3 regions of the Shimwellia blattae DSM 4481 genome follow, and region 1 is predicted to be linked to each of the others. Evidence: predicted binding sites of a transcription regulator. Region 1 holds the regulator's gene; each other region holds the start of a gene.
The links. The regulator CRP, encoded in region 1, controls carbon source genes, mostly activating them, when cyclic AMP is high. The targets are predictions, from matches to a motif close to ATGTGANNNNNNTCACAT.

Region 1 (10,222 bases):
AGCTGGATCCCGACACCCTGGAGAATCTTCTCGAATCCTTTGTATTACGGGAAGGGACCGATTATGGTGAACAGGAGCGTTCCCTCGCGCAAAAAGTCGCCGATGTCAGGCGCCAGCTGGAAAGCGGCGAAGCGGTGCTGGTCTGGTCTGAACTGCATGAAACCATTAATATAATGCCCCGCTCACAGTTCCGGGGATAGCCCCGCGCCCCCCTGGCGACCAGCTATACTGCATACTACATTAGTGCGCTTACTTGCCTGTTGTTTGCTAACCCAGGAGCTGTCGTTATGTCTGCGAAACACCCGGTTATTGCCGTTACCGGTTCCAGTGGTGCCGGTACTACCACCACAAGCCTGGCCTTCAGGAAAATTTTCTCCCAGCTTGGCCTGCGCGCGGCAGAAATTGAAGGGGACAGTTTCCATCGCTATACCCGCCCGGAAATGGATATGGCAATCCGCAAGGCCCGGGATCTCGGGCGCCATATCAGCTACTTCGGCCCGGAGGCGAACGATTTCAGCCTGCTGGAGCAGACCTTCACCGAATATGGCCAGCACGGGCGCGGTAAATTTCGCAAATACCTCCACACCTATGATGAAGCGGTCCCCTGGAACCAGACCCCGGGCACCTTCACCCCCTGGCAGCCCATTGCCGAACCCACCGACGTGCTCTTTTATGAAGGGCTCCACGGCGGCGTGGTGACCGACAGCAACGACGTAGCCCGCCATGTGGATTTACTGGTGGGGGTGGTGCCGATTGTGAACCTGGAATGGATCCAGAAACTTATCCGCGACACCAGCGAGCGGGGGCACTCCCGGGAGGCGGTGATGGAGTCGGTGGTGCGCTCCATGGAGGACTATATCAACTACATCACCCCGCAGTTTTCCCGCACCCATATTAATTTCCAGCGGGTGCCAACGGTGGATACCTCCAACCCCTTTGCCGCAAAGGGTATCCCCTCGCTGGATGAAAGTTTCGTGGTTATCCACTTCCGCAACCTGGAGAATATCGATTACCCCTGGCTGCTGGCCATGTTGCAGGGCTCGTTTATTTCGCATATCAACACCCTGGTGGTGCCTGGCGGCAAGATGGGGCTGGCAATGGAGCTGATTATGCTGCCGCTGGTGCAGCGCATTATGGAAGGGAAGAAAATTACCGACGGCGGGCTACAGCGCCCGGAGATTCGCTAAGTGCCGCCGGGCAATCTGTTACGCACTGCCCGGCAGGTACACTCTGTTACTTCTCAACCACTTCGTAGGAGTGGGTAATATTTACCGCTTTACCCAGCATCAGCGAGACTGAGCAATACTTCTCCGCAGACAGCTCCACCGCGCGCGCCACTGCGCTGTCTTTCAGTTCATGGCCGGTCACCACGAAATGCAGATTAATATGCGTAAACAGGCGCGGTGCCTCTTCACGGCGCTCCGAAGTCAGCTTCACTTCGCAGTCGCTCACATCCTGGCGGCCCTTTTGCAAAATAGACACCACGTCAATGGCGCTACAGCCACCGGCGGCCATTAACAGCATCTCCATCGGGCTTGGCGCTTTATCGCCGGAGTTGCCATCCATCAAAACCTGATGCCCGGAAGCGGACTCCCCGAGGAATGTCAGGCTCTCAACCCATTTAACTCTTGCTTGCATTTTTATTACTCCGTGGACAAAACTTTTCTACAAGGGTATGCGCCTGAAAGAAAACAGGCAACAGAAGACGACCTGGGTCAAGCTGAAGCGAGACAACAGGAGACACTTTCGGAAACCTATGCTAAAACAACCAGGATGTGTAGCAATACACCCACCGCACAATGCGGATACGCGAACAGGAACATCAGTTCACAGAGGCAGACCCTCTGCCGGTTACCCCAGGGTGGGGATTATTTAACGATTGCAGCCCCAGAGACGGCAGAACCCGCGCTTTGGAGTCAAGATAACAAGAGGATAATTGCGCATGGTGCTTGGCAAACCGCAAACCGACCCGACTCTCGAATGGTTTTTGTCCCATTGCCACATTCATAAGTATCCATCGAAGAGTACGCTGATTCATCAGGGCGAAAAGGCGGAAACCCTGTATTACATTGTCAAAGGCTCCGTTGCCGTTCTGATCAAAGATGAAGAAGGCAAAGAGATGATCCTGTCCTACCTGAACCAGGGCGATTTTATCGGCGAACTGGGTCTGTTTGAAGAAGGTCAGGAACGTAGTGCCTGGGTACGCGCCAAAACAGCCTGTGAAGTTGCTGAAATTTCCTATAAGAAATTCCGCCAGCTGATTCAGGTTAACCCGGATATCCTGATGCGCCTCTCTTCACAGATGGCCCGCCGTCTGCAGGTCACCTCAGAAAAAGTGGGTAACCTGGCCTTCCTGGATGTGACCGGTCGTATCGCACAGACCTTACTGAACCTGGCTAAACAGCCGGATGCCATGACCCACCCGGATGGTATGCAGATCAAAATTACCCGTCAGGAAATTGGCCAGATTGTCGGCTGCTCCCGCGAGACCGTAGGCCGCATCCTGAAGATGCTTGAAGATCAGAACCTGATCTCTGCCCACGGTAAAACCATCGTCGTTTACGGGACCCGTTAATCCCGCCGTCTTACAGGGCGCGTGCCACCGGCAACGCGCCTTTTTTCTGCCTGCTACAGGCCCTGAGCCACCCGGGCAACCGCATCCGCAAAGCGGGCCATCCCGTCGTCAATATCCCTGTCGTCAATATTGAGCGCCGGTGTAAAACGCATCACATCCGGCCCGGCATTGAGCACCATCACCCCGGCCTCTGCCGCGGCGTACAGAATATCCCGCGCCTTACCCCGGAATGTCGGCTTCAGCCCGGCGCCAATAAGCAGCCCCATACCGCGAATATCACTAAAGACATCGTACTGCTCGTCGATACGGTGCAGATGCTTCACCATCAGATCCCGTTTATGGTGAACACCGCCCAGCACCTCAGGCGTGTTGATAATATCAAATGCCGCATTCGCCACCGCACAGGCCAGCGGGTTGCCCCCGTAAGTGGAGCCGTGCGAGCCCACATGGAAGGCAGAGGCTATCTCTTCGGTGGTCAGCATGGCGCTCACCGGGAAGCCGCCGCCAATCGCTTTGGCGCTGGTCAGAATGTCCGGGGTCACCCCGTAGTGCATATAAGCAAACAGCTCGCCGCAGCGGCCCATGCCGCACTGCACCTCATCAAAGACCAGCAGGGCCTGGTACTCGTCGCACAGGTCACGCAGCCCCTGCAAAAACGCCGGCGTTGCCGCGCAGACCCCGCCCTCCCCCTGGACAGGCTCCACCACAACGGCACAGGTATGATCATCGATGACCGCTTTCACGGCGGCTAAATCATTAAACGGCACATGGACAATATCGGCCGGTTTCGGCCCGAAGCCATCGGAATACTTAGGCTGGCCACCAACCGACACGGTAAACAGTGAGCGGCCATGGAAGGCGTGGTGAAAAGCGATAATTTTGGTTTTGTACGGGCTGTGGCGGGTGCTTGCGTAGTAGCGGGCCAGTTTAAACGCGGTTTCGTTCGCCTCTGTCCCGGAGTTCAGGAACACCACGCGCTCGGCGAAGGTGGCCCCGGTGAGTTTTTTGCCCAGAGTGAGGGCAGGCTCATTGGTGAAGACATTGCTGGTGTGCCATAAGGTCTGCCCCTGGTCGATCAGCGCCGCCACCAGCGCCGGGTGGCAATGCCCCAGCGCGGTCACCGCGATCCCCCCGGCAAAATCGATATACTCTTTCCCGGCCTGATCCCACACCCGGCTTCCCTGGCCTTTTACCGGAATAAATTCTGCCGGCGCATAAATCGGCAGAATAACTTCATCAAAAGTAGCGCGGGTAATTGCTGATTGTTCAGTTGCCATTCGTGACCATCCATTTTATGCGTACTGCGACATGAAAAGATAATCACAAAATATGCATAAAAAATCATTTAATGGCAATAAAAATTCAGCGCCTGAGGAAATTGGCCAGCAGCGCGTGGCCCTGCTCGCTGAGGATGCTTTCCGGGTGGAACTGCACCCCTTCCAGATCCCACTCCCGGTGGCGGATCCCCATAATTTCACCGTCATCGCTACGGGCGGTCACCTCGAAACAGTCCGGCAGGGAGCCGGGCTCCACCACCAGCGAGTGGTAGCGGGTGACAGTCAGCGGGTTATTCAGGCCATGAAAAACCCCCTGATGATGATGCGTCACCGGCGATGTTTTACCGTGCATCACCTGCCCGGCCCGCACAATACGGGCACCGAACGCCTGGGCTATGGCCTGGTGGCCCAGGCAGACACCGAGTATGGGTAGCTGCCCGGCAAAATGCGTAATTGCCGCCAGGGAGATCCCCGCTTCGGTCGGGGTACAGGGGCCCGGGGAGATAACCAGCTTCTCTGGCCCCATGGCGGCTATCTCGTCAAGGCTCAGGGTGTCATTGCGCCGGACCACCACCTCACTTCCCAGCTCACAAAAATACTGATACAGGTTCCAGGTAAACGAATCGTAGTTATCGATCAACAGCAGCATGGTCGCTCCGGGTCTATGTAAAACCCGGCCATTCTACTCAGTTTCGTGCGCAGCGCTTATCACTTTACTGAATATGGTCACCAGCGGGGCCAGATCCCCCATCGCCCCCAGCTGGTTTGCCTCACGCCAGCGGGCAATATCCAGCCCGCGCCAGTCAAGGCTGTACCCGGCGTGGATCGCCAGCTGCTCAAAGAAGATCCGCTCGGCGCGGCCATTACCGGTACGAAACGGATGCAGCACATTCACCTCACAGTAAAAGTGCGCCAGACGCCGGGTAAAGGCATCCTGCTCCAGGCCCGCCAGGTAATTCTCCTCCTCCAGGCCACGCATCACCGCGTTCCCTTCCTTTTCCAGGTAGGCAAAGTGGCAAAACCGGGTATCGCCCCGGTAAATATCTACCTCGCGCAGTTTACCGGCCCAGCTGTAGATATCCTGGAACAGCTGGTGGTGGATATGGCACAGGTGGGGGAGCCCGCGGCGCACCGGCCCCAGCCCCAGTGTTGTCACCCGCAGCGCGCTGAAGGTCATTTCCGCCTCCTGCAGGCGCGCGGCATCGCGGATATCCAGCCGGTTGCGCAGTACCTCACTGCCGGACCAGAAATACGGGTCGCGCACTTCGCCGAACGTGTCGTTCATCTCAGCCATAGCGCCTCCTCGCGGCTTTCAGCGCCTCTTCCAGGGGGTGCGCCGGGTCCGGGATCACCAGGGGAGCCGTAAACCCCTCCAGCTGCTGGCTGGCCTGAAAATTACGCGCGCGCACCCGCTCCCAGAGCCGTGTTTTTTGCCGGTCAGTCAGTTTTCTGCCCATAGGGCCCCCGTCTGTCGTGGATGGATGCCACAAGTATAAGCAGCAATTCCCGGCCCTGCCGGGTGCACGGGGCGTCAGAAAGGGCGATATTCAGGAAGCAAAACGGGTGCCACAGCACCCGCAGAAGGGATCCTGCCCTTAAGGCAGAACTTTAGCAGACAGGATGACAATCGGTTTGGACGGCACGTTCTGGTAAGGGCCCACATTGCTGGTTGGCGCCTGGGCAATCTTGTCAGCCACGTCCATCCCCTTCACCACTTTGCCAAATACCGCATAGCCGAAGTCGCGCTGGCCGTGATCAAGGAAGGCGTTATCCGCAACATTAATAAAGAACTGGCTGGTGGCGCTGTCTTTGTCGGCGGTACGGGCCATAGAGATAGTACCGCGCGTGTTGCGCAGGCCGTTATCCGCCTCGTTTTTAACTGGCGCACGGGTCTGCTTCTGGTTCATGTCGGCGGTAAATCCCCCGCCCTGAATCATAAAGCCCGGGATAACGCGGTGGAAAACGGTATTGCTGTAAAAGCCACTGTTAACGTAATCAACAAAATTTTTCACCGTGGCCGGCGCTTTCTCGCCGTCCAGCTGCAGCTCAATATTCCCGGCAGAGGTGGTCAGCAGGACATGGGGATCATTACCGGCAGCCAGGGCAGCAGGCGCCATTGCCGAAAGCGCAAAAACGGTGGCGACCGCCGCCAGAGTAGATTTGAGCATGAAAGATTCCTTTAAAAACAAGAGTGGGCAGAATGGCTGTCAATTCTAAGAAGCACCTTAGCATCATACCAGGCATTTACCAGCCTTTACGTTGTAAGCACGGGTTACGCCGGATAGCGCCCCCCTTCACCCCCTGGGGTCCGCGCCGCCTCCCTGGGGAGTTTTTTGTGACAGACATCAATATTAAATGACAGCAATACACGCCAAATACATAAAAGATTTGAATAGATCACGCTTGTGACTAAAATCTGCCCGTTTACCGCGCTGTCAAGGCGCTTTACCGTTCTATTCACAGGCTCCCTATGACTAACAGCAATCGTATCAGGCTCACATGGATAAGTTTTTTCTCGTACGCGCTTACCGGTGCCCTGGTCATCGTGACCGGCATGGTAATGGGTGATATTGCCGGGTACTTTAACCTGCCCGTCTCCCGCATGAGCAACACCTTCACCTTCCTCAACGCCGGGATCCTTATCTCTATTTTCCTCAATGCCTGGTTAATGGAAATCGTCCCGCTGAAAACCCAGCTGCGTTTTGGTTTCCTGCTGATGCTGCTGGCGGTGGCCGGGCTGATGCTGGGCCATAACCTGACGATCTTCTCCGCGTCGATGTTTGTTCTGGGCCTGGTGAGCGGTATCACCATGTCTATCGGCACATTTCTTATCACCCATCTCTATGAAGGGCGCCAGCGCGGCTCCCGACTGCTGTTTACCGATTCGTTCTTCAGCATGGCGGGGATGATCTTCCCGATACTGGCCGCCTTTTTACTGGCCCGCAGTATCGAATGGTACTGGGTCTATGCCTGTATTGGCCTGGTCTATGTGGCTATCTTCCTGCTGACATTCGGCAGTGAGTTTCCGGCGCTGGGTAAACACGCGGCGCAAAGTGACCAGCCGGTGGTGAAAGAGAAGTGGGGCCCTGGCGTGCTGTTTCTCTCCATTGCCGCCATGTGCTATATCCTCGGCCAGCTGGGGTTTATCTCCTGGGTGCCGGAATACGCCAAAACCCTCGGGATGAATCTGCACGACGCCGGGCAGCTGGTCAGCAATTTCTGGATGTCCTATATGTTCGGCATGTGGGCGTTCAGCGTGATTCTGCGCTTCTTTGATCTGCAGCGCCTGCTCACGGTGCTGGCGGCCCTGGCCTGTGCGCTGATGTACGGTTTTATCACCAGCAGCACTGACCATATGCCGCTGTTTATTCTGGCGCTGGGTTTCTTCTCCAGTGCGATTTACACCTCGGTGATTACCCTTGCCTCGCTCCAGACCCGGGTGGCCTCTCCGAAGCTGGTTAACGTGGTGCTGACCTGTGGCACCATCGGCACCATGCTGACCTTCGTGGTCACCGGCCCCATTGTTGCCCACAGCGGGCCGCAGGCGGCCCTGTTCACCGCAAACGGCCTGTATGCGGTGGTCTTTGTGATGTGCTTCCTGCTGGGCTTTGTGAGCCGCCACCGCCAGCTGCGCGACTCCGTAACCCGGATGCCCCACTGACGGTGACTCTCCCCGCCGCCCGGCGGGGATCACTGGCTAAAATCGGTCTCTTCGCCGCCGCTGTCTGTCTGTACCCAGGTCTGGGAAAGCTGGGTGGTGGCGATAACCCGCCCCTGGCGAATCGACCAGCGTACCGGCACCTGGCGACGCAGCGCATCAAAACCATCCTTCGCGGGCAGAATCAGTAAATTCGCCGTATTGCCGGTGGCAATGCCATAATCCGTCACCCCGAAGGTCCGGGCGCTATTGTGGGTTATCAGCCGCAGGCCATCATTAATTTGCTGGTAACCCATCATCTGGCAGACATGCAGCCCCATATGCAGCACCTGCAACATGTTGCCCGTTCCCAGGGGATACCAGGGGTCAAACACATCGTCATGGCCAAAGCTGACGTTGATCCCGTGTTCCAGCAGCTCTTTAACCCGGGTGATCCCGCGCCGTTTCGGGTAGTCATCAAAGCGCCCCTGGAGGTGAATATTGACCAGCGGGTTCGCCACAAAATTAATCCCCGACATTTTCAGCAGCCGGAACAGGCGTGAGGTATAGGCCCCGTTATAGGAGTGCATCGCCGTGGTGTGGCTGGCGGTCACCCGCTCCCCCATACCTTCGCGCAGCGCCAGGGCGGCGACGGTTTCCACAAAGCGCGACTGTTCGTCATCAATCTCATCGCAGTGGATATCAATCCGCTTGTTATACTTGCGGGCCAGCGCAAAGGCGATATGCAACGATTCGATACCGTACTCACGGGTAAATTCAAAATGCGGTATGGCGCCCACCACATCGGCCCCCAGCTGTAGCGCCTCTTCCAGTAAGGCGGCGCCGTCCGGGTAGGACAGGATCCCCTCCTGGGGAAAGGCCACCAGTTGCAGATCTATCCACGGGGCCACTTCCTGCTTAACTTCCAGCAGGGCGCGCAGCGCCGTCAGGGAGGGGTCTGACACATCCACATGGCTGCGCACATACTGGATGCCGTTCGCCATTTGCCACTTGAGGGTTTTCCAGGCCCGGGCTTTAACATCCTCATGGCTGAGCAGGGCCTTACGCTCGGCCCAGCGCTCGATCCCCTCAAACAGGGTGCCGGACTGGTTCCAGGCAGGCTGCCCGGCGGTTTGGGTGGTATCAAGGTGAATATGGGGCTCAATAAACGGCGCAATGGCAAGCCCGCCCCGGCCGTTAAGAACCTCATAGCTTTCGTGGCGCTCTGCGCCCATTGGCGTTATCGCCCCGAAGCGCCCCTGCTCAATGGCTATCTGCCAGAGCCCGGTTTTATCCGCCAGCCGGACATTCTGAATAAGCCATAACGGTGCTGACATGGTAACTCCTCATTAAATCTGACACTGTGGTGAGTGATAGCACATCCCGCAGCCGGACACCGACTCAAATATGTTCAAAATCGTAAGCGGTGAAAATCCATCCATTTCCGTAGCTTACAAAAACACAATAAAATCAGCCATATACCACCAAAGTAGTACCTAAAGGCGTATTTGATTTGCATCAATAATTCACTTTGCTGAATCGTTAAGGTAGGCAGTAAGAGAAAAAATACTGAGGCAAAAATGAGCAAAGTCAGACTCGCTATCATCGGTAACGGGATGGTCGGCCACCGGTTTATTGAAGATCTTCTCGATAAATCAGAACCCGGGCAGTTCGAAATCACCGTTTTCTGCGAAGAGCCGCGCATCGCCTACGATCGCGTGCACCTCTCTTCCTACTTTTCCCACCACACGGCCGAAGAGCTCTCCCTGGTCCGGGAAGGGTTCTACGAAAAAAACCACATTAAGGTGCTGACAGGCGAGCGGGCTATCACCATTAACCGCGAAGAAAAAGTGATCCACTCCAGCGCCGGGCGCAGCGTGTTCTATGACAAGCTGATCATGGCGACCGGCTCCTGGGCCTGGGTGCCCCCCATCAAAGGGGCCGACACCGCCGACTGTTTTGTCTACCGCACCATTGAAGATCTGAACGCCATTGAAGCCTGCGCCCGGCGCAGCAAACGGGGCGCCGTGGTGGGCGGGGGGTTACTGGGGCTGGAGGCCGCCGGTGCCCTGAAACACCTCGGGGTGGAGACCCACGTGATTGAATTCGCACCCATGCTGATGGCCGAACAGCTTGATCAGCAGGGGGGCGAACAGCTGCGCCGTAAAATCGAAGAGATGGGCGTTATTGTCCACACCGGCAAAAACACCCAGTCGATTGTTCAGCAGGGCAGCAGCGCCCGCAAGACCATGAACTTTGCCGACGGCAGTAGCCTGGAAGTGGACTTTATTGTCTTCTCCACCGGGATCCGCCCCCGGGATAAGCTGGCCGCCCAGTGCGGGCTGGAGATAGCACCACGCGGCGGGATAGCCATTAACGACAGCTGCCAGACCTCTGACCCGGATATTTATGCCATCGGCGAATGCGCCAGCTGGCAAAAGCGCACCTTCGGCCTGGTAGCACCGGGCTACAAAATGGCCCAGGTGGCCGTTGACCATCTGCTCGGCCATGAGAACGCCTTTACCGGTGCCGATATGAGCGCCAAGCTGAAGCTGCTCGGTGTTGATGTGGGCGGGATTGGCGACGCCCACGGGCGCACACCGGGGGCCCGCAGCTATGTCTTCCTGAACGAAAGCACCGGGGTCTACAAGCGAATTAACGTCAGCGCCGACAACAAAACCCTGCTCGGCGCCGTGCTGGTGGGCGACACCAGCGACTACGGCAACCTGCTGC
Region 2 (10,222 bases), 1.8 Mb from region 1:
TATCGGAAACCAGGCCGCCAAAAATAAAGGAGATGCCCTGATTACCGTAGGAGATCACGCTGGCCACCCCGTCAGACAGGCTCCCTAACAGCCGCCGGCCAGCCGGGACATACAGCACCAGCGCGCCAACGGTAACCTGCATCATAAACGCCCCCAGCACGGTGCGCAGATTAATCGCCCGCCGGTTACTACACAGCAACAGGGCAATGATAATCAGCGCCGCCATCCCAACCAGACTCATAATAAGTTGCATTTAATACATTCCTGTACAGTGAAATATCCCCGGGCGACCTGGTGTCGGGCCTCCCATCACGGCGGGGGCGCAGCCGCCCCCCACCGGTGCCCCGGATTACGGCGCCACGTCTTTAATCCGCATTTCTTCACTGGGGGTGATTTCCGCCTGTGCTTTGATATAGGCCACAACCGCGCCCGTCGCCCCGCTACCGGGTAATACTCGGGTATTGCGCCCTGCCGCAAAGGCGCTGAATCCGTCACCGCCGGTTGCCAGGAACGAGTTCACCACCACCGGATACCAGGCATCATCCTTCACCGGTTGCCCCTGTACTGTCAGTGAGATCAGGCGCTGGTCAAGTGGCTTGCGGCTGTCGTAGGTCATCTCAATCCCTTTTGAGGCCTGCAGGACACCGTTGGTCAGATTTGCCGCGTGATTCATTAACGCCCGCAGCTGTTTGCCGTTAATTTCCGTGTAGCTTAAATCGTCCGGGAAGGGGAACATGGTGATAATATCCCCAAGGGTAATCTCCCCCCGGGGCAGTTCACTGCGCAAACCGCCGCTGTTAACAAAGGCCAGCTGCGCCCGTGGCTCTGCCGCTAAAAAGGCGTCCCCAACCAGATTACCCACCGGAGACGACGCCCCGTAAGCGCGGGTTAACCCGGCGCTGGCATTGCCAATTTTCTGCTGCGTAATCTGTGCCAGTTTATCTGTCCAGTGGGCTACCGCTTCCGCCGTTTGTGGATCCGGGGTAACGTCACCGTCGAAAATATTAATCAGCCTCCCGTTATAGCCGGTTATTTTCCGGCTTTTATCATCAATATTAACGACCAGTTTGCCAAGATTAATACCGTAGGCATCGGTGGAGACAATTAATGTCTCGTTTACTTTAATCGGCTCCGGTGTGCCCACATGAGCATGGCCGGTAATCAGAATATCCAGCCCCTGTACCTGTTTTGCCAGCTCGATATCTTTTTTTAATAACCGGCTGACATCGCCACTGCCAATACTGGATTGCCGTGCCGGTACGCCTTCATGAACCAGTAATACCGTTATATCGACTTTATCGCGGATTTCCTGAATATATTTTTTCAGGTATGCCACTTCATCGCGCATTTCTACCCCATTGCGCATATTTTTATTTACCGTATCGTAGAAGGCGAATTTCCCGTGCAGACCAATAACCCCCACTTTGACACCAGCCTTCTCCAGCAGAACATAGGGTTTATCCCACACGGGCTTGTCACTGCCTTCATAGAACAGGTTGCCCAGCAACACCGGGAAGGTGGCTTTATTCAGCTGCTCTTTCATATTGGGGACACCATGATCAAACTCATGATTACCAATAGAGACCGCGTCGAATGACATTTTATTCATAATATCAACGATGGCCTCACCTTTGGTGAGCGTGCTGATATACGGCCCGGTGAAAAAGTCCCCGGCGTCGAAAAAGAACACCCCATCATTGCTGGCTTTCGCCTGTTTGACGATAGTGGCAATATTGGCAAATCCCCCGATCTTTTTATCTTCACTGACATAAGGCGCTTTAAAAGGCAGTACGTTAGCGTGCAAATCATTAGTGTGATAGATAGTGATCTCTGCTGCTACTGCCGGGCCGCACATCCACAACAGCCCGATAATAAATAAATTAATCCTGTTAATCATCTTCATAATGATCCCCTGTAAATGAGTAAACATCAGATCACGCCAGAATAGCGAACCGCCCGGCCAGATTTCTGTGATTTATCACTCAGGGCACTGGTTTTAGTAATACTTCTATTATTTGCGTTGTGTTTTATTCAGTGGGCAGGAGTTAACTATTATTGTGGACATATTTATATTATCCGCAATTCACCGCAGGGAAATACGCCACGGGCAGGAGATACCGGAATAATGCGCACCGCTATTCCGGTAAAAGACGGGGCGCGGCAAGCCGCGCCCGCCGGGGGGGTTATTCGATACCTTTGCTGCGCAGGTAGTCTTCGTAACCGCCGGTGAAGTCCACCACCCGCTCCGGGGTTATCTCCAGCACCCGGGTCGCCAGGGAGCTGACGAACTCGCGATCGTGGGAAACGAAAATCAGCGTGCCCTGGTACATCTCCAGCGCCATGTTCAGGGATTCGATAGACTCCATATCCAGGTGGTTGGTGGGTTCATCCATAATCAGGATATTCGGGCGCTGCATCATCAGCTTACCGAACAGCATACGGCCCTTTTCGCCACCGGACAGTACCTTCGCCTGCTTCTTAATATCATCCTGGCTGAACAGTAAGCGGCCAAGAATACCGCGCACCACTTGTTCGTCGTCCCCTTCCTGCTTCCACTGGCTCATCCAGTCGAACACGCTCAGGTCATTGTCGAAATCCGCCGCGTGATCCTGGGCGTAATAGCCGATACGGGCATTTTCAGACCACTTCACGGTGCCGTTTTCCGGGGTCAGCTCACCGACCAGGGTTTTCAGCAGGGTTGATTTACCCACGCCGTTGGTCCCCATCACGGCCAGCTTCTCGCCCACTTCCAGCAGCATTTTTACATTTTTAAACAGCGGGCCGTTATCAAACCCTTTGGTGAGGTTTTCCACTTCCAGGGCGTTACGGAACAGTTTTTTGTCCTGCTCGAAGCGGATAAACGGGTTCTGGCGGCTGGAGGCTTTGACCTCTTCCAGCTGAATTTTATCTATCTGGCGGGCACGGGATGTGGCCTGGCGGGATTTAGACGCGTTGGCGCTAAAGCGGCTGACAAACGACTGCAGATCGGCAATCTGGGCCTTTTTCTTGGCGTTGTCGGCCAGCAGGCGCTCCCGGGCCTGGGTGGCGGCGGTCATGTACTCATCATAGTTCCCCGGGTACACGCGCAGCTCGCCGTAGTCCAGATCCGCCATATGGGTACACACCATATTCAGGAAGTGGCGGTCGTGGGAAATAATAATCATGGTGCTGTCGCGCTCGTTGAGCACCTGCTCCAGCCAGCGGATGGTGTCGATATCCAGGTTGTTGGTCGGCTCATCGAGCAGCAAAATATCCGGGTTGGAGAACAGGGCCTGGGCCAGCAGCACACGCAGCTTCCAGCCCGGGGCCACTTCGCTCATTGGCCCGTAGTGCTGCTCCAGCGGGATCCCCACCCCTAACAGCAGTTCACCGGCGCGGGACTCCGCAGAGTAGCCATCCATTTCGCCGTATTTCACTTCCAGATCGGCCACTTTGTAGCCGTCTTCTTCGCTCATTTCCGGCAGCGCGTAGATGCGATCGCGCTCCTGTTTGACCTCCCACAGTTCCCCGTGGCCCATAATCACCGTATCCAGTACGCTGAACTGTTCAAAGGCAAACTGATCCTGACGCAACTTACCGATCCGCTCATTGGGATCAAGCGAGACGTTACCGGCAGTTGGCTGCAGATCACCCCCCAGAATCTTCATAAAGGTGGATTTGCCGCTGCCGTTGGCGCCGATAAGGCCATAGCGGTTACCGCCGCCAAACTTGACGGAGATATTTTCAAACAGCGGCTTGCTGCCAAACTGCATAGTGACGTTACTGGAAACTAACACGGGTCATTCCTGGGTAAAATGTGATAAACGGCGCATTATGCCACAAGAGTGAAATCGGGTCGCCCCCTTCCGGCGCGATGGCGCTCAAGCCCGGCCAGAAAAAATTGTGATTTAATCCACATCCTAATTCCCAATAGCGGGGTATGCACATATAATGCCCATCCGGCATCGTCACCTGTTTTATTAACCCATATCGCAGTGTGGCCATTTATCACTGCGTTGAATAACACATCAAATGACTATGAAATTACGCACGTTTTTCCTGGCAGCACTGGCGATAGCTGGTATTTGTAGCAACGCTTCTGCTGTGACTTATCCGCTCCCTACTGATGGCAGCCGCCTGGTGGGTGAAAACCAGGTTGTTACTGTTCCGCAGGGCAGCACTCTGCCCCTGGAATATTACGCCGCCCAGTATCAGCTTGGCCTGTCCAACATGCTGGAAGCCAACCCGGGCGTTGACCCTTACCTGCCGAAGGCCGGTACCACACTGACTATCCCCCAGCAGTTGATCCTGCCGGATACCAAACACGAAGGTATTGTCATCAACAGTGCGGAAATGCGCCTTTATTACTACCCGAAAGGCACCAATACCGTTATCGTGCTGCCGATCGGTATCGGCCAGTTAGGCCGTGATACCCCGGTAAACTGGGTCACCAAAGTTGAGCGTAAAAAAGCCGGTCCGACCTGGACGCCAACGGCCAAAATGCACGCGGAATATATCGCCGAAGGTAACCCGTTACCGGCGGTTGTGCCTTCAGGACCGGATAACCCGATGGGGCTGTACGCGCTCTATATCGGCCGCCTGTACGCCCTGCACGGCACTAACGCTAACTTCGGGATTGGCCTGCGCGTGAGCCACGGTTGTGTGCGCCTGCGTAAAGACGATATCAAATTCCTGTTTGATAACGTGCCGGTTGGCACCCGCGTTGAGTTTATCGACGAGCCGGTAAAAGCCACCACCGAGCCAAACGGCGCGCGCTATCTTGAAGTGCATAACCCGCTGTCTACCAGCGAAGCCCAGATTGACAACAACGAAGTGGTGCCGATCACCATGACCAAGGCCGTGACCGCCGTAACGTCACAGGCTGATGTTGATCAGAATGTGGTTAAGCAGGCGGTAGATACCCGCTCCGGGATGCCGGTTCGCCTGAACTAATCCGTTATACCTCAGGGGGAGCCCTCCCCCTGAGTTCTCCCCACTACCCGATACACTTCAGCAGCAGATAACCACACAGCGCCGCCCAGGCAAGCGCGGGCAGCGAATAAAGATGAAAACGCCACCAGATACGCCGGTCCGCCGCCATACGCAGCGCAATCAGGTTAGCCATCGATCCGGGCAATAGCCCGAACCCGCCAATATTCACCGCCCAGGCCAGCACCCGATCCGCAGGCAGATAATTCACCAGCAAAATCGTGGCGGGCACATTACTGATAACCTGAGAAAGCCCGATCCCGGCGGCAAATACGCCCCCCTGCCCCAGGCCTGCCAGCGCCGGTAAGTCGCGGGTCAGCACCGGCAGTTGTGTCAGCAGGTGCACATCAATAAACATCACCACAAACACCGCCAGCAGGGTCCAGTCGATGGAGGTGATCACCCGGCGGGCAAACCCCAGAAAGATAAGCGCCACGATAATCAGCCCCACCAGCGGCTGGCGAAGCTCCAGCGCGGTAATAAAGATCCCGTAGCCCACGGCGCTGGCCACCAGCAATCGGCGCCGCCAGTCAACCCGCTCCGTGGAGGCGTGATACACCAGCGGGCGGGCCGGGAAGCACCACCAGCACAGGATCAGCAAACTCACCATCAGCACGGCGGCCAGCGGCAGCATCTCCAGAATGTACCCGGTGAATGTCAGGCCCGAGCGCCCCCACAGCAGAATATTTTGCGGGTTGCCGATGGGGGTCAGCAGCGAGCCGCTATTGACCGCCAGCGCTTCGAAAATAATTAACCGGCTCACCGGCAGCGCACACATTTTGCGCAGAATAATGGTCAGCGGCACAATAATAAACAGCGCCACATCGTTGGTCAGAAAGGTGGATAACAGTGCGGCAGCGGCCACCATAAACAGTGCCAGGGCGCGCTCGGTACGAAACCGGCGCACCATTTTACGCCCCAGCACATCAAAGTAGCCGCTCAGCTCCATGCCTTTGGTCAGCATCATCAGGCCGCTGAGGGTAATAATGGTTTTCCAGTCAATGGCGCCGGGCCACGCCCGGGGGTGGAACGGAACAAACAGGCAGAGCAGCAGACCGGTGACCAGCAATAGCTGTAAAAAACGATCGCGCATCACGGCGCGAACCAGAGGGGTAACTATCACGGTGATCAGCCTTTGCGGGCCGTGAACTGGCGGAAGATTTCCAGCGTCTCGTCACTGACATGGTGCTCAATGCCTTCGGCATCGCGCCGGGCCGTATCGGCACTCACCCCGAGGGTTAACAGAAAGTTTTCCACAATATGGTGGCGCTCGCGGCTGGCCTGGGCCTGTTTCTCCCCTTCAGGGGTCAGAGAGACTCCGCGCCACGGGATCTGCTCAATCAGCCCCACCGATGCCAGGCGCTTTAGCATTTTGGCAACGGTCGGCTGGGATACCCCGAGCCGGGCGGCCATATCCACCTGGCGCGCTTCGCCGCTTTCGCGGATCAGATCGTCAATCAGCTCCAGGTAGTCATCAATCAGCTCACGCCGGTGAGCCTCCCGGACCTGGCGGAACCCCGCGACATGCTCTTCCACATTAACCAGCTGGGACTCTTTTTTTATGACGGGCTTACCTGCCTGACGGCTCATATTGCGTTCTCCGGGGCAACGTCGCCAATGGGGGCGACAAAAGAGCGCTCATTGTAAACCACAGTGCCAAAACAACAAAAAAATAACGAAATAGCAATAGCTATAAAATATAGCCTGTGCTATATCTGTATGTAATCTCATCGCCAGAACGGAGTCTGGTCAGAACAGCGGGAGGAAAAGCTGATGAACGAACTCAAAAGGTGCTTAGCTGTGTTTACTCACTCACCCTTTCAGGTGCGCCTGAAATTACTCACCATGATCTGCGATCTGGTTAACGGCAAACCACAAAATAAACCGGATATGCCGTCCTGATCCGGGCCCGGCCAGTTCGGGCCACGCCCTCTTCCCCCGGGTGCTTATGCCATGCCCGCCGTTTTTTTCGTCCTGATCCCTGCCCGTTTCCCCTCTCTGTGGTCTTTTGTCAGTTTTTGTAGTCCGACTCGCAAAACAAGTGGTTACCAGCCATTGATTTGATCGAATAACCCCTTTATCTTCATGCTGCCGGCAGGCGTGCCCCCACGCCGGGCAATATCCCGTGTCCACCACGCACATTATCCGTCCTGACCAGCCAGATACCGCCAGAGTTTGCCTGAGGTGTAAGAGCCGTAACTTATGACTGCTACCGTAAAATCCGCTTCAGCCACCCGTCGCGTGGCCTTTTCCCTCTGGCCTGGGTTTTATTTTCTCCAGTCGCTGCTGATTAACACGGCCCTCGGTTATGGTGTCAGCCTGCTGTATGCCGCCGCCTCCTGCTGTGTGCTGCTGGTGCTGTGGCAGCTAGCCCCCCGTTTACAAAAAACGCTGACAGGCTTCTGGACATTACTCGCCGCCAGCTATTACCCGTTTGGCCAGACCTGGGGCGCCCCCAACTTTAATACCCTGCTGGCGATGCACGCGACCGACGTGCAGGAGTCCGCCGAAATGCTGACCCTGTTCCCCTGGCACAGCTACGCGGTGTCGCTGGTTATCCTGGCCCTGGGTGCCGTGGCGCTGTGGCGCCCGCGCACAGCCCGCCCGCGCTGGGAGCTTTTGCACAGTGCCGCTCTGGTTTTCAGCCTGGTGTGTTACTTTATTCTGCCCGTGCACAACTACCTGACCGGCTGGGGGCTCACCCTGCTGGAGACCGGCTACCCCACCGGGCGCTTTGTGCGCGATGTGATTATCAGTAACCAGGAGGTCATGCAGGAGCAGGCGCGGATGAAACAGCTCGCCCGCCAGAAAGATGCCTGGACCCTGGTCTCAGTAAAGCCCCGTTACCATATATATGTGGTGGTGATTGGCGAAAGCGCCCGGCGGGATGCGCTGGGTGCCTTTGGCGGGCACTGGGACAATACCCCTTTTGCCAGCCGCGTGAAGGGGGTGTTCTTTCAGGACTATATTGCCGCCAGCGGCTCTACCCAGAAGTCGCTCGGCCTCACCCTCAACCGGGTGGTCGACGGGAAACCCCAGTATCAGGATAATTTTGTCACCCTGGCCAACCGGGCCGGGTTTCAGTCATGGTGGTTTTCCAACCAGGGGCAAATTGGCACCTATGATACCGCCATCGCCAGTATTGCCCGGCGGGCGGACGAAGTGCACTTTCTGAAAGACGGGAACTTTGAGGCCAGTAAGGATACCTCCGATGAGCAACTGCTGAAAATGACCGCCCAGGTGCTGGCGGTTCCCCGCAGCCAGCCCCAGTTGATCGTGCTGCATCTGATGGGCTCACACCCGCAGGCCTGCGACCGGACACACCAGCAATACCGGGAGTTTGTCCAGTCGAAGGAGACCTCCTGCTATCTGTACAGCATTACCCGGACCGATAACCTGCTGGCGCAGCTTTACCAGCAGCTGCGCGACAGCGGGGAGAGCTTCTCCATGGCCTATTTTTCCGATCACGGGCTGGCGCTGAAACAGCGCGGCACAGCGGAGCAGTATCTGGCCCATGATGATGCCTTCCGGCAGAATTTCCAGGTGCCGTTTATGGTGCTCTCCAGCGATGATACCCGCCACCGTCTGATTACCGCCCGGCGATCCGCCAATGATTTTCTTCACTTTTTTTCCCAGTGGACCGGTATCAAAACCCGGGAGCTGGTCAGCAAATACCGCTTTATCTCCGGCGAGCCCGCCGGGAAAGTGTCCGTGACCAGTTTTAAACTGCAAAAAGTGGACTACAACCGGCTGGGGAATGATCTGTTTACCGGCGCCGATCCGAAACTGCCCGGTTTTCGCTGATCGCAGGCAAAAAAAAATCCGCCCGGAGGCGGATTTTTCTCTGCAGGCAGAGGATCAGAAGCGGTAACCCGCGCCCACGATCCAGGTGCCAACATCAACACTGCGGATGCGGCTCTGCTCGTAGCCAACATCCAGAGCAACCATTTCCCACGGGTTGAACTGCAGACCAGCACCGTAAGAGAAGCCAGCATCTGATGTGCTACCGTTATGAGAACCTTCGGTTCTCTGGAAACGACCAGCACCAACACCCACAACACCGTAGATGCTTGCCCAGTCAGTCAGACGGTAAACAGGACCCGCAGTGATTCCGTAGTACTGGTCTTTGTGGTAACCGTCACCGGAACGATTCTTTTCAGTGTAGGTGAAGGAAGCGATCACACCCAGCGGATTGCTATCGTCGAATTCATAACGATATTTTAAGTTAAAGCCGCTTGCTTTGTTCGCTTTACCCTGCATATCGCTCTGAGCATAGCCACCAGTTACGGTTGCAGTGCCTGCGAACGCAGTACCAGTAGAAACGGCCAGAACACAAGCCAGAGCTGAAAGACACGCAATTTTTTTCATAACCACCTCAAATGTGCTTCAAATAAGTCCCATGCGATAAATATATCAAAGTATTTAGGAAACTTTTAGTAGTTCCTGATGTCGCATGAGCTCTTGGTGTAACAGAACATTTCCATGAGTGATTGTTTTTCATCCAGACAAACAGCAATCACACCTTTTTCTGTCCCGTAACGGGCAACTCTGTCATCATCAAATTGTCTTATGCTTCGGTTACTTTAACCGGCATATGGCTATTTTACTACTCAGTTGAACTTTTTGTTAAATGAACAATCAAGCCATTCGTGCTATTTAAGCAACCTTGAGTAGTCTTACCTATCATCATACATACTGACACAGGTTTACAAGGCCCATGATGCCCTCTTCCCAGACCAGCATACCCCGCTGGGCACCGGTACTGATTCTACTTATTGCAATGGTTTCTATCCAGGGCGGCGCCTCGCTGGCCAAAACCCTGTTTCCGCTGGTGGGGGCTGAGGGGGTCACCGCGCTGCGGCTCGGCATTGGCACCGTCATCCTGGTGCTGTTTTTCAAACCCTGGCGCCTGCGCTTTACCCGCGAACAGCGCCTTCCCCTGCTATGTTACGGGCTGGCGCTGGGCGGGATGAACTACCTGTTCTACCTCTCATTACAGCGGATCCCGCTGGGGATTGCGGTCGCCCTTGAATTTACCGGCCCACTGGCCATTGCGCTGTTTGCTTCCCGGCGCGGGGTGGATTTCCTCTGGGTATTACTGGCAGTGGTGGGGTTATGGTTCCTGCTGCCCCTGGGCCAGTCTGTGTCCGCCATCGATCTGACGGGGGCCCTGTTCGCCCTTGGCGCGGGGGCCTGCTGGGCCATTTATATTCTCAGCGGCGCCCGGGCCGGGGCCGGACACGGCCCGGCGACG
Region 3 (10,222 bases), 970 kb from region 1:
CGACAGGATGCACAGCACCCCCATCAGGTCCGCATGATGAATACCGACTTCCGCCTTCTGGTTGACCTTCGGCTTCGCATGATAGGCGATCCCAAGCCCGGCGCACAGGATCATCGGCAGATCATTGGCGCCGTCACCAATGGCGACGGTCTGATCCATGGGGATATCATACTTCTCTGCCAGCCGCAGCAGGGTCATTTCTTTGTAACGACCATCGACAACCGGCCCGGTGACCTGCCCGGTCAGCTTACCGTCACGGATTTCCAGCTCATTGGCGACCACCTCAGTCAGGTGCAGGGTGTCGCGCAGGTATTCGGCAAAAAAGGTAAACCCGCCGGAGGCAATCGCCACTTTCCACTCCATGGCGAGCAGTTTTTCCACCAGCTCCGTCAGGCCCGGCATCAGCGGCAGCGTGTCGCGCACCTGGCGCAGAATGTCGGCATCAGCCCCTTTTAAGGTGCCCACCCGCTGGCGCAGGCTGGCGGTGAAATCCAGCTCCCCGCGCATGGCGCGCTCGGTCACTTCCGCCACCATGTCACCGGTACCGGCCAGCCGGGCTATCTCATCAATGCACTCGATCTGAATGGCCGTGGAGTCCATGTCCATTACCAGCAGCCCCGGCGCGCGCAGGTAAGGAATGCTGCCCAGCGGGGCCACATCCAGCCCGGCACTGTGGGCCAGCCGGGTGGCCCGCGGTGTCAGAGAGCCGGCCAGGCGCACCACCTGGTAGTCGCTGACACACCAGGCGCTGACGATAACCATTGCTGCCCCCAGTTTACGCTGGTAGGCCGTCAGGCTTGCTTTATCCAGCTCCCGGCCATACAGCAGCCAGCCGGTACGCCCGGCGCGATAATCCAGCGGCATAACTTCATCGCCACTCAGTGAAAGCGGCAACCCGGGCCAGAGGGAAACATCATTTGGCAGGTCGCACCAGGTCAGGCTATTAGGCATTACAACTCCTGTAGGAAGTAAATCAGGCCGGTACAAAACAACGCATGAGGCTACCCTGTCATCAACGCTTCTGGCAACATGCAGGCGACAATTTTTAACGCAGGTGAGATATGGTTCGGGCAAAACTCAGATTCCGGTTACACCGCACAGTGATTGTATTGATCTGCCTGGCGCTGCTGGTGGCGCTGATGCAGGGCGCCTCCTGGTTTAGCCAGGCGCACCAGAAGACCCGCGACCGGCAATTTGAAGAGCTGGCCCGCACCCTGGCCGATCAGGTCAGCCTGCGCCTGGCGCCACACATGAAGGGCAACAATCCCGATGCCAACGCCATTACCGCCATTCTTCAGGGGCTGACCCGCAATAGCCGCATCCTTGATGCTGTCGTCTATGATGCGGGGGGCAACCAGATTGCCCGCAGCGGGGAGCGTGTCAGCGTGCGCGATCGCCTGGCGCTGGATGGCAAAAAACACGGCAGCTATTTTAACCAGCAAATGGTCCAGCCGGTTGAGGGGAAAAGCGGCCCGGTGGGCTATTTGCGCCTGACGCTGGATACCCACTCCCTGCCGACCGAAGCACGCCAGGTGGATAACACCACCAATATTCTGCGCCTGATGATGCTGCTGGCGCTGGCGACCGGCATTGTGCTGGCCCGCACCCTACTGGGGGGCAGGCGCACCCGCTGGCAACAGTCCCCGTTTTTGCTCACCGCCAGTAAAACGGTAAAAGAAGACGACGATGACGAGAGCGGTAAACGCACCCCGTAAACCGCAGCCCGGGCGGCAGACATGGTAAACTGACCGCCTGATTCACGAAAGGATATCGCCGATGAGCTCACTACGCCTGCTGTTGTCTGATTCCCACGATCCCTGGTTTAACCTCGCCGTTGAAGAATGTATTTTTCGCCAGATGCCCGCCACCCAGCATGTGCTGTTTCTGTGGCGCAACGCCGACACGGTGGTGATTGGCCGGGCCCAGAACCCGTGGAAGGAGTGCAATACCCGGCGGATGGAGCAGGACAATGTGCGCCTTGCCCGGCGCAGCAGCGGCGGCGGTGCCGTATTCCATGACCTCGGCAATAGCTGCTTTACGTTTATGTCCGGCAAACCGGACTACGACAAAAGCGTCTCCACGGCGATTGTGCTGGAGGCCCTCAGCACGCTGGGGATCACGGCCTCCGCCTCCGGGCGCAACGATCTGGTGGTAGACACCCCGGAAGGGCCGCGCAAAGTATCAGGCTCCGCCTACCGCGAAACCAAAGATCGCGGTTTTCACCACGGCACGTTGCTGCTCAATGCCGATCTGAGCCGCCTGGCCAACTACCTGAATCCGGACCAGAAAAAACTGGCCGCAAAAGGGATAACCTCCGTGCGCAGCCGGGTGGCGAATCTGGTGGAGTTACTGCCGGGGATCACCCACCAGCACATATCAGACGCGATAAGCGAAGCGTTTTTCCGCCACTACGGAGAGCGGGTCGCGCCGGAGATAATCTCCCCGCAAAATACCCCGAATCTGCCGGGCTTTGCCGATACCTTTGCCCGCCAGAGCAGCTGGGAGTGGAACTTCGGCCAGGCCCCGGCCTTCAGCCATACGCTGGATGAGCGCTTTAGCTGGGGCGGCGTAGAAATACATATGGATGTGGAAAAGGGGCTCATTACCCGGGCGCAGATCTTTACTGACAGCCTGAATCCGGCAGCGCTGGAGACCCTGGCAGCCCGTCTGCCAGGCACCCAGTACCGCAGCGAGGCGCTCAGGCAGCAGTGTCTGGCGCTGGGCACTGAGTTTAGCGAACAGGCGGCGGAGCTCAATGAGCTGGCGGCCTGGCTTGCCCGCGCCGTGCGCTAAAAAAACGGCGGGTGAGCATCACACTCACCCGCCGCAATAGCTACCCGCTCAGGTTACGCCCGGTCGCCCAGCAGGACGGACTCCAGGGCAATCTTAATCATGTCGTTAAAGGTGGTCTGGCGCTCTGCCGCCGTGGTCTGCTCGTGGGTACGGATATGATCCGATACGGTGCAGATAGTCAGCGCTTTCGCGCCGAACTCTGCCGCCACGCCGTAGATCCCGGCCGCTTCCATCTCGATCCCGAGAATGCCGTATTTTTCCATCACGTCGAACATTTGCGGATCCGGCGTGTAGAACAGATCGGCGGAAAAGAGGTTACCCACCCGGGCATCTACCCCCAGCGCTTTGGCCGCATCCACCGCGTCGCGCACCATGTCGAAGTCCGCAATGGCGGCAAAGTCATGATCTTTAAAACGCAGCCGGTTCACTTTGGAGTCAGTACAGGCCCCCATGCCGATCACCACATCGCGCAGTTTCACGTCCGGGCGCACCGCGCCGCAGGAGCCCACGCGAATGATTTTCTTCACGCCGAAGTCGGTAATCAGCTCTTTGGTGTAGATAGAGCAGGACGGAATGCCCATCCCGTGGCCCATAACGGAAATTTTACGGCCTTTGTAAGTCCCGGTGTAGCCCAGCATCCCGCGGACATTGTTCACTTCCCGGACATCGTCGAGGAATGTTTCCGCAATGTGTTTTGCCCGCAGGGGATCCCCCGGCATCAGCACTACGTCAGCAAAATCACCCATTTCTGCATTAATGTGTGGCGTAGCCATGATTATTGTTCCTTCTTTATCAGTTGAACAGGCGGCGCGCCGCCCGTTGCGCTTACAGCATGTTAGTACCGTATTCCATATCGGATACGCCAAAATATTTTGCCAGGGTCTGGCCGATGTCGGCAAAGGTTTCCCGGTGGCCCAGGGAGCCCGGCTTCACTTTCGGCCCGTAGATCAGTACCGGAATATGTTCGCGGGTATGATCAGTGCCCTGCCAGGTGGGATCACAGCCGTGGTCCGCCGTCAGGATCAGCAAATCATCCTCTTTAAGTAGCGCCATCAGCTCCGGCAGGCGGCGGTCAAAGAACTCCAGGCCCGCCGCATAACCGGCCACGTCGCGCCGGTGACCCCAGGAGGAGTCGAAATCCACGAAATTGGTAAACACGATGGTGTCGTCACCCGCCTGTTTGATCTCCCGGATAGTGGCATCAAACAGCGCATCCAGCCCGGTGGCCTTCACTTTTTTAGTGATACCAACGTTGGCATAGATATCGGCGATTTTCCCCACCGACACCACCTGGCCGCCCTTCTCGTCCACCAGCTTTTTCAGCACGGTGGGCGCCGGTGGCTCGACCGCCAGATCGTGGCGGTTACCGGTACGCTCAAAGTGGCCCGGCTTATCGCCCGTAAACGGACGGGCAATCACCCGGCCAATGTTGTAACCGCCGTTGGTCAGCTCCTCGCGGGCGATTTCACACAGCGCGTACAGCTTGTCCAGGCCGAAGGTCTCTTCGTGGCAGGCAATCTGGAACACCGAGTCCGCCGAGGTATAGAAAATCGGTTTCCCGGTTTTCATATGCTCTTCCCCCAGCTTGTCCAGAATCACGGTGCCTGAAGAGTGGCAGTTACCCAGATAGCCCGGCAGATTTGCCCGCTCTACCAGTTTATCGAGCAGCTCCTGCGGGAAGCTGTTTTCCGTTTTGGTGAAGTAGCCCCAGTCAAACAGTACCGGCACACCGGCAATTTCCCAGTGACCAGACGGGGTATCTTTCCCGGAGGAAAGCTCATGGGCCCAGCCGTAAGCACCGGTAATTTTTGCATTGCCGTCCATACCGGCCGGGATCTCCCCGGTCACCCCTTCGTGGGCCTTTGCCAGGCCAAGGGCGGTGAGATTGGGTAAATGCAGCGGGCCCTGGCGGCCATTATTTGCCTCGCCTCTGGCACAGGCTTGCGCAATGTGGCCCAGGGTATCGGACCCCACATCGCCAAAACGGTCAGCATCTTCCGCCGCACCGATCCCGAATGAGTCCAGCACCATAATAAATGCACGTTTCATAATGTCTCCGTACCTTTGGTTGCGCGGTTAACACGCTCGTGGCGCGTAAAAAAGTGATCAGATCAGTATGCCACTTACTGGCTAATTCTGCGATACACAACCGGCTGGGTTTGCGGGGCAATATTGTTCACGTTTATTGCCGCTTTTACGGCGCGGGCTGCTTCCTGCCAGCTCGTCTCGCTGCTGGCGTGAATAATCGCCAGCGGGCGCTGCTCATCCACCCAGTCCCCGAGGCGCGCCATCTCATCAAGCCCGACGCTGTAATCAATGGGATCCTGAGCCTGGCGACGACCGCCGCCCATTCCCACCACGGCCATACCCAGCGCCCGGGTATCCATGTCACAGACATAGCCTGCCGTATCCGCATAGACCGCTTTACTGAGGGTAGCCCGGGGCAGATAGCGCGCATAATGCTCAACAAAGTCCGCCGGGCCGTTCTGGGCCACCACCATCCGGCCAAAAATCTCCGCCGCTTTGCCGTTATCCAGCACGCTCCGGAGCCTGGCGCGGGCGTCCGCCTCATCCGTGGCCAGCTTGCCGGAGATAAGCATCTCGGCACTCAGGGCCATGGTCACCTCCAGCAGGCGCGGGTTACGGTACTCCCCGGTCAGGAAGCGTACCGCCTCGCGAACTTCCAGAGCATTACCGGCACTGGAGGCCAGCACCTGGTTCATATCGGTCAGCAGTGCGGTTGTACGCACCCCGGCCCCGTTAGCCACGCCCACAATCGCTTCAGCCAGCTGGGCAGAGAGTTCAAAGGTCGGCATAAAAGCACCGCTGCCCACTTTGACATCCATCACCAGCGCATCGAGCCCTTCGGCCAGTTTTTTCGCCAGAATCGAGGCGGTAATCAGCGGAATGGAATCTACCGTGGCAGTGATATCGCGGGTGGCGTAGAAGCGTTTATCCGCCGGGGCAAGCGAGCTGGTCTGGCCGATAATCGCCACCCCCACATCGCGGATAATCTCCCGGAAGCGGGCATCATCCGGGAAGATATCAAACCCGGGGATCGCCTCCAGCTTGTCCAGGGTGCCGCCTGTATGGCCAAGGCCGCGCCCGGAGATCATCGGAATATAGCCGCCGCAGGCGGCCACCATGGGCCCGAGCATCAGGGAGGTGACATCCCCCACCCCGCCGGTAGAGTGCTTGTCCACTACCGGTCCGTTAAGGTGCAGGCTTTTCCAGTCAAGCACGGTGCCGGAGTCACGCATTGCCATGGTCAGGGAGACCCGCTCAGCCATGGTCATATCATGGAAGAAAATGGTCATTGCCAGCGCGGCAATTTGCCCTTCGGATACGGTGTTATCACGAATCCCGTTGATAAAAAACCGGATCTCATCATCACTTAACGGTAAGCCGTCGCGCTTTTTGCGGATAATTTCTTGTGCGAGAAACAAAACAACCCCCTGAACATATGGGTAGCAAGCGGCGGGAACCCGCCGCTGAGAAGTTAGTAACTGCTGGTGCTTTTACCGTCGCCGTGGCCCAGCGCTTTCAGCAGGCTGGCCAGCAGGCTGGAAGCCCCGAAACGGAAATGGCGGGAATCCGCCCAGTCGGCACCGAACAGGCCATCAGCAATGGCGAGGAATTCTGCCGCATCTTCTGCCGTGCGCACGCCGCCTGCCGGTTTAAAGCCCACGGTTTTCTCAACCCCCATATCGCGGATCACTTCCATCATAATGCGGGCGCTTTCCGGGGTAGCGTTAACCGGCACTTTACCGGTGGAGGTTTTAATAAAGTCAGCACCGGCGTTAATCGAAATTTCAGACGCCTTACGGATCAGCGCTGGCGTTTTCAGCTCACCGGTTTCAATAATAACTTTCAGCAGTACATTCGCGGCGGCGCAAGCCTCTTTACAGGCCTTAACCAAATCAAACCCCACCTGCTCATTACCGGCCATCAGCGCGCGGTACGGGAAGACCACGTCCACTTCGTCTGCGCCATAGGCAATGGCTGCGCGGGTTTCTGCCAGCGCGATATCAATATCGTCGTTACCGTGGGGGAAGTTCGTCACCGTGGCGATATGCACATCCGGCGTTCCCTGGGCGTTGAGGGTTTTACGGGCAATGGGGATAAAGCGCGGATAAATGCAGACAGCGGCAGTATTGCCAACCGGCGTTTTTGCCTGGTGGCACAGGGCGATGACTTTCTCAGCGGTGTCGTCATCGTTAAGGGTAGTCAGGTCCATCAGTTTCAGGGCGCGCAGACTACTGGCGGTTAAATCGGTCATAACATTCTCCAACAAAAATAAGAGCCCGGTAAATGACTCAATACGTTGGAGCGGTTCCTGGTTCCATGAAGATAAGCCGCGTTTCCGCTCTCGCACCTGTGTCCCTGGTACCGCATATCACGTATTGCAATGTTATAATTCTAACATTCCCGGGCAGGGAAATATCGTGAACATCAGCACAAATAGCGGTAACGCTACCGCATTGCGGACATTATATGTGATTTAAATAACAAAATCACGATACCGGATATCACTCTATTTTAGTGAAGAACACAACATGCAGGCACCAGGGGCCGCAATATAATCAGCCCCCGGCAAAAGGTTAACTACCGGTTACTATCAGGCAGTTTTTGCCATAAAACGGAAAGGCCCCGGTGGTCTCGTAATCGATACTGGCAACAGTCGTGATATTGCCTGCTTTACGGGCGGTTTCAATGGAGGCATCGCCGGTATTCACCAGCCCCAGGATCGACTGGGCACAGGCACGACCGGTCTTGTCGCCAGCGGTTCCGGTCGCCATTACCCCGCCTTTAACGCTGGTGTAGAGCCCGGTACCGACCGGACTTGGTGCCCGGGCACACCCGGAAAGTGCCACAGCAGCCAGCAGTACAGACGGAAGAAGAAAACGATACTGTTTCATTACACAATCCCTATATAACTAATTTTATTTGGTTTTTATCAATTCACTGAGCAATACCTGCATAGTGTAATGGCAATAGTTTCATTGCGGTACTACTTACATAATCCCGTTTATTCAATATTTAATAAAATTTAATATTGAATAAAAACAAAATATCAATAAAACATTTTATAAATAGAAAATAATTAAAAATTTAACGCTATAAAAACACCTGGTGTCGTGGGAGGGGCAGTTTCAGCGGTCAGAATGTCGCTGAAACTGCCATGAACTTATCGCCGGGGGCTCCATTCCCGCATCAACGCAATCGACAAAACGCAGCAACACATCAAGGCGCCAGGATAAAAAAAACGGTATCTGCTTACACAGATACCGTCACCTGCCCGCCTGGCACACCGGTTAGCGCTTTGCCAGTGCCAGCAGCTTCATTACCCGGGGGGTCATTTTCAAAGACTGTGGCAGCCCTTCAACCCCGGCGGTAGTACAGCGCACGTCGCCAACAATCTTCAGAACATCGCGGGTACGCTGCACATTCAGCGGGCAGCGCATCAGCTGGCCGTCGGCCATCAGCCACAGCGCCTCAACCTTACGGTTTGCCTGCAGGGTAAAGCGCCCGTCGTGGCCCAGTGCCGGTAACGGCTGGTTAAGCACCTGGGCATTCGCCAGCGGTCGTCCGTCCGGCCCCAGCGCACGCCCCAGGTAAATCCAGGTAACCGAACTACCCACTTCCCGCAATAGCAAATGCCCGGGGGCCAGGAAGTAGGGTCGCATCCCGCCGCCGTGGGCAACGTTCGCCAGACTATTGCGCTTCCCACTGTTGGTCACATCGCGAACGTCCAGTTGACCGTACTGATAAGCCTCCGCCACGACCAGGGCTGAGTCGCCGAACCCCAGGTTAAGAGAGCGATAACTGCTCCCCTGGATTTCTGCGGCGTCCTGCTTACCACCTTCCTCCATAGGGGCGACCCGTACCGCTACCGCCGCCGCCGGTTCACCACCACCGCCACCACCCATAAAGATACCGTGGCGGGAAACGGCCAGTGCAGAAGCATAACCTGCCGTTACGCTGGTATGACTTCCGGTCCCTTTGGTAAAGCTGTCGCTGACAGTACCATTCAGATCACCATAGCGCCCGTTCACCCGCCCGCTAATCCCTCCGGTATAGTTGTTATTTTTATCACCGGAGAAATTCAGTCCCAGCTCACGGTATAGTCCCTGCTGCCACATCATGGTGTGGTTAAGGTTATATGTCGCCTGGGAGTCCTGCTTAGCGCTGCGATAATCCACCGCCACGCTACTGAAACTGTCATGACCGGAAGATGAAGGAGGTTGTGACGCCCGGGAAAGGGACACCCCCAGGAACATGCCGTTGTCTTTCTGGTTACCATAATCATTACGGTATACACCCAGACGGCCATTAATGTTCATGCCTCTCCAGTTCACCGACTTATTTGTACCCAGTTGCCATGCCTGTGATGTTCTGCCCGGCGCGTTATAACGCTGAACCGGGTTTAGCGGATCAACCGGATCATTAATCCAGTAGCTGCGGCCCTTATTGCGGGTTTCGGTATAACCCAGAGTGGTTGTCCAGCCAGCGAAAGGAACCGACAGGGTGGCATTCAACGAGGTATAGCACCCGGTATTATTGACAGAATGTGTCCCGGCTTTATTACATACCGAGCCACTGGTGTTATAGCGATACATACTCAGCATAAAACCATCGGTAAAGGTGAGCTGCTGAATATTCCCCCGCGAGCCATCGTTACCGATATACCCCGTGGCGGCACCACTCAGCACCCCCAGACTCATGGCGCGCTGCGCATCAATTCTCATTTCGTGGTACAGGTTTTTATTCGCCAGCGCGCTACCACCGGTAAGCTGAACGTCTCGTAGGGGCACATACTGTACCCCGGCAGCGGCCACGGTTTTATTCTGTACATGGGTGCCGTTTTCTGTGTCCCGCTGGCCCGCCTGTAAAAACCACTGTAGCCCATTGGCGAAACCGCCGCTGCTTTTGGTAAACGGTTGCTGTTCCGTGCGCTGCAGCACACCATTTTCAAATACCCGTAGCTCAAGGGGGTAGCTGCCAGGAGGGAAAGTGCTGGTATTGATATTGTTGATACCAGGCGCAAAATACTGGCTACCAAGCAACTGGCTGCCGCGGTAAATATCGACACGCGCATTGCGGTTAGTCTGGATAACCAGCGGGGTGGCATCCTGGCTTACCGAATGGTTAACGTAAGCAGAGGTTGTGCCGACACGTACACCGTTAAAACGCTCCAGTGGCAACAGAGAAAAGCCAAAACTACCACCCAGCGGGCTGGACAAATTACGCTGATCCATACGCCCCCCCTGCAGATAATAGCGATGCCCAAGATCCTGCCTGGCGTAAAGGTTATCAAACCAGAATGTGCTGCTATGTCGCTTACTGGTTTCCGCCATGGTTAACGCCCAGTCACCGCCCAGATAACGATTTTCCCCCAGACCCAGTGCGCCAGCGCCACTGACCGACA

Region 2: a site for CRP is predicted at 3,795-3,812, ahead of EBL_RS12510 (ABC-F family ATPase). Genes of this name have one in related genera too.
Region 3: a site for CRP is predicted at 7,288-7,305, ahead of deoC (deoxyribose-phosphate aldolase). Genes of this name have one in related genera too.

Annotation. Positions count from the first base shown of each region.
Region 1 is NC_017910.1:283,180-293,401, reverse strand. Features, by position in the region: gene EBL_RS01250 (YheU family protein) at 1-200, shown strand, start outside; gene EBL_RS01245 (phosphoribulokinase) at 288-1,187, shown strand; gene EBL_RS01240 (OsmC family protein) at 1,234-1,638, opposite strand; gene crp (cAMP-activated global transcriptional regulator CRP) at 1,943-2,575, shown strand; gene argD (bifunctional acetylornithine/succinyldiaminopimelate transaminase) at 2,629-3,852, opposite strand; gene pabA (aminodeoxychorismate synthase component 2) at 3,938-4,501, opposite strand; gene EBL_RS01220 (putative adenosine monophosphate-protein transferase Fic) at 4,535-5,137, opposite strand; gene EBL_RS19535 (YhfG family protein) at 5,139-5,309, opposite strand; gene ppiA (peptidylprolyl isomerase A) at 5,448-6,020, opposite strand; gene tsgA (MFS transporter TsgA) at 6,323-7,513, shown strand; gene EBL_RS01205 (cytosine deaminase) at 7,543-8,826, opposite strand; gene nirB (nitrite reductase large subunit NirB) at 9,070-10,222, shown strand, end outside.
Region 2 is NC_017910.1:2,669,872-2,680,093, forward strand. Features, by position in the region: gene EBL_RS12500 (NupC/NupG family nucleoside CNT transporter) at 1-253, opposite strand, end outside; gene EBL_RS12505 (bifunctional metallophosphatase/5'-nucleotidase) at 350-1,903, opposite strand; gene EBL_RS12510 (ABC-F family ATPase) at 2,184-3,776, opposite strand; gene ldtB (L,D-transpeptidase) at 4,012-4,932, shown strand; gene EBL_RS12520 (SLC13 family permease) at 4,976-6,061, opposite strand; gene mntR (manganese-binding transcriptional regulator MntR) at 6,097-6,558, opposite strand; gene mntS (manganase accumulation protein MntS) at 6,742-6,870, shown strand; gene EBL_RS12535 (phosphoethanolamine transferase) at 7,171-8,772, shown strand; gene ompX (outer membrane protein OmpX) at 8,827-9,336, opposite strand; partial or broken gene rhtA (threonine/homoserine exporter RhtA) at 9,689-10,222, shown strand, end outside.
Region 3 is NC_017910.1:3,475,713-3,485,934, forward strand. Features, by position in the region: gene serB (phosphoserine phosphatase) at 1-951, opposite strand, end outside; gene EBL_RS16280 (YtjB family periplasmic protein) at 1,062-1,715, shown strand; gene EBL_RS16285 (lipoate--protein ligase) at 1,777-2,793, shown strand; gene deoD (purine-nucleoside phosphorylase) at 2,847-3,566, opposite strand; gene deoB (phosphopentomutase) at 3,619-4,842, opposite strand; gene deoA (thymidine phosphorylase) at 4,917-6,239, opposite strand; gene deoC (deoxyribose-phosphate aldolase) at 6,293-7,072, opposite strand; gene EBL_RS16310 (TRL-like family protein) at 7,395-7,712, opposite strand; gene EBL_RS16315 (TcfC E-set like domain-containing protein) at 8,109-10,222, opposite strand, start outside.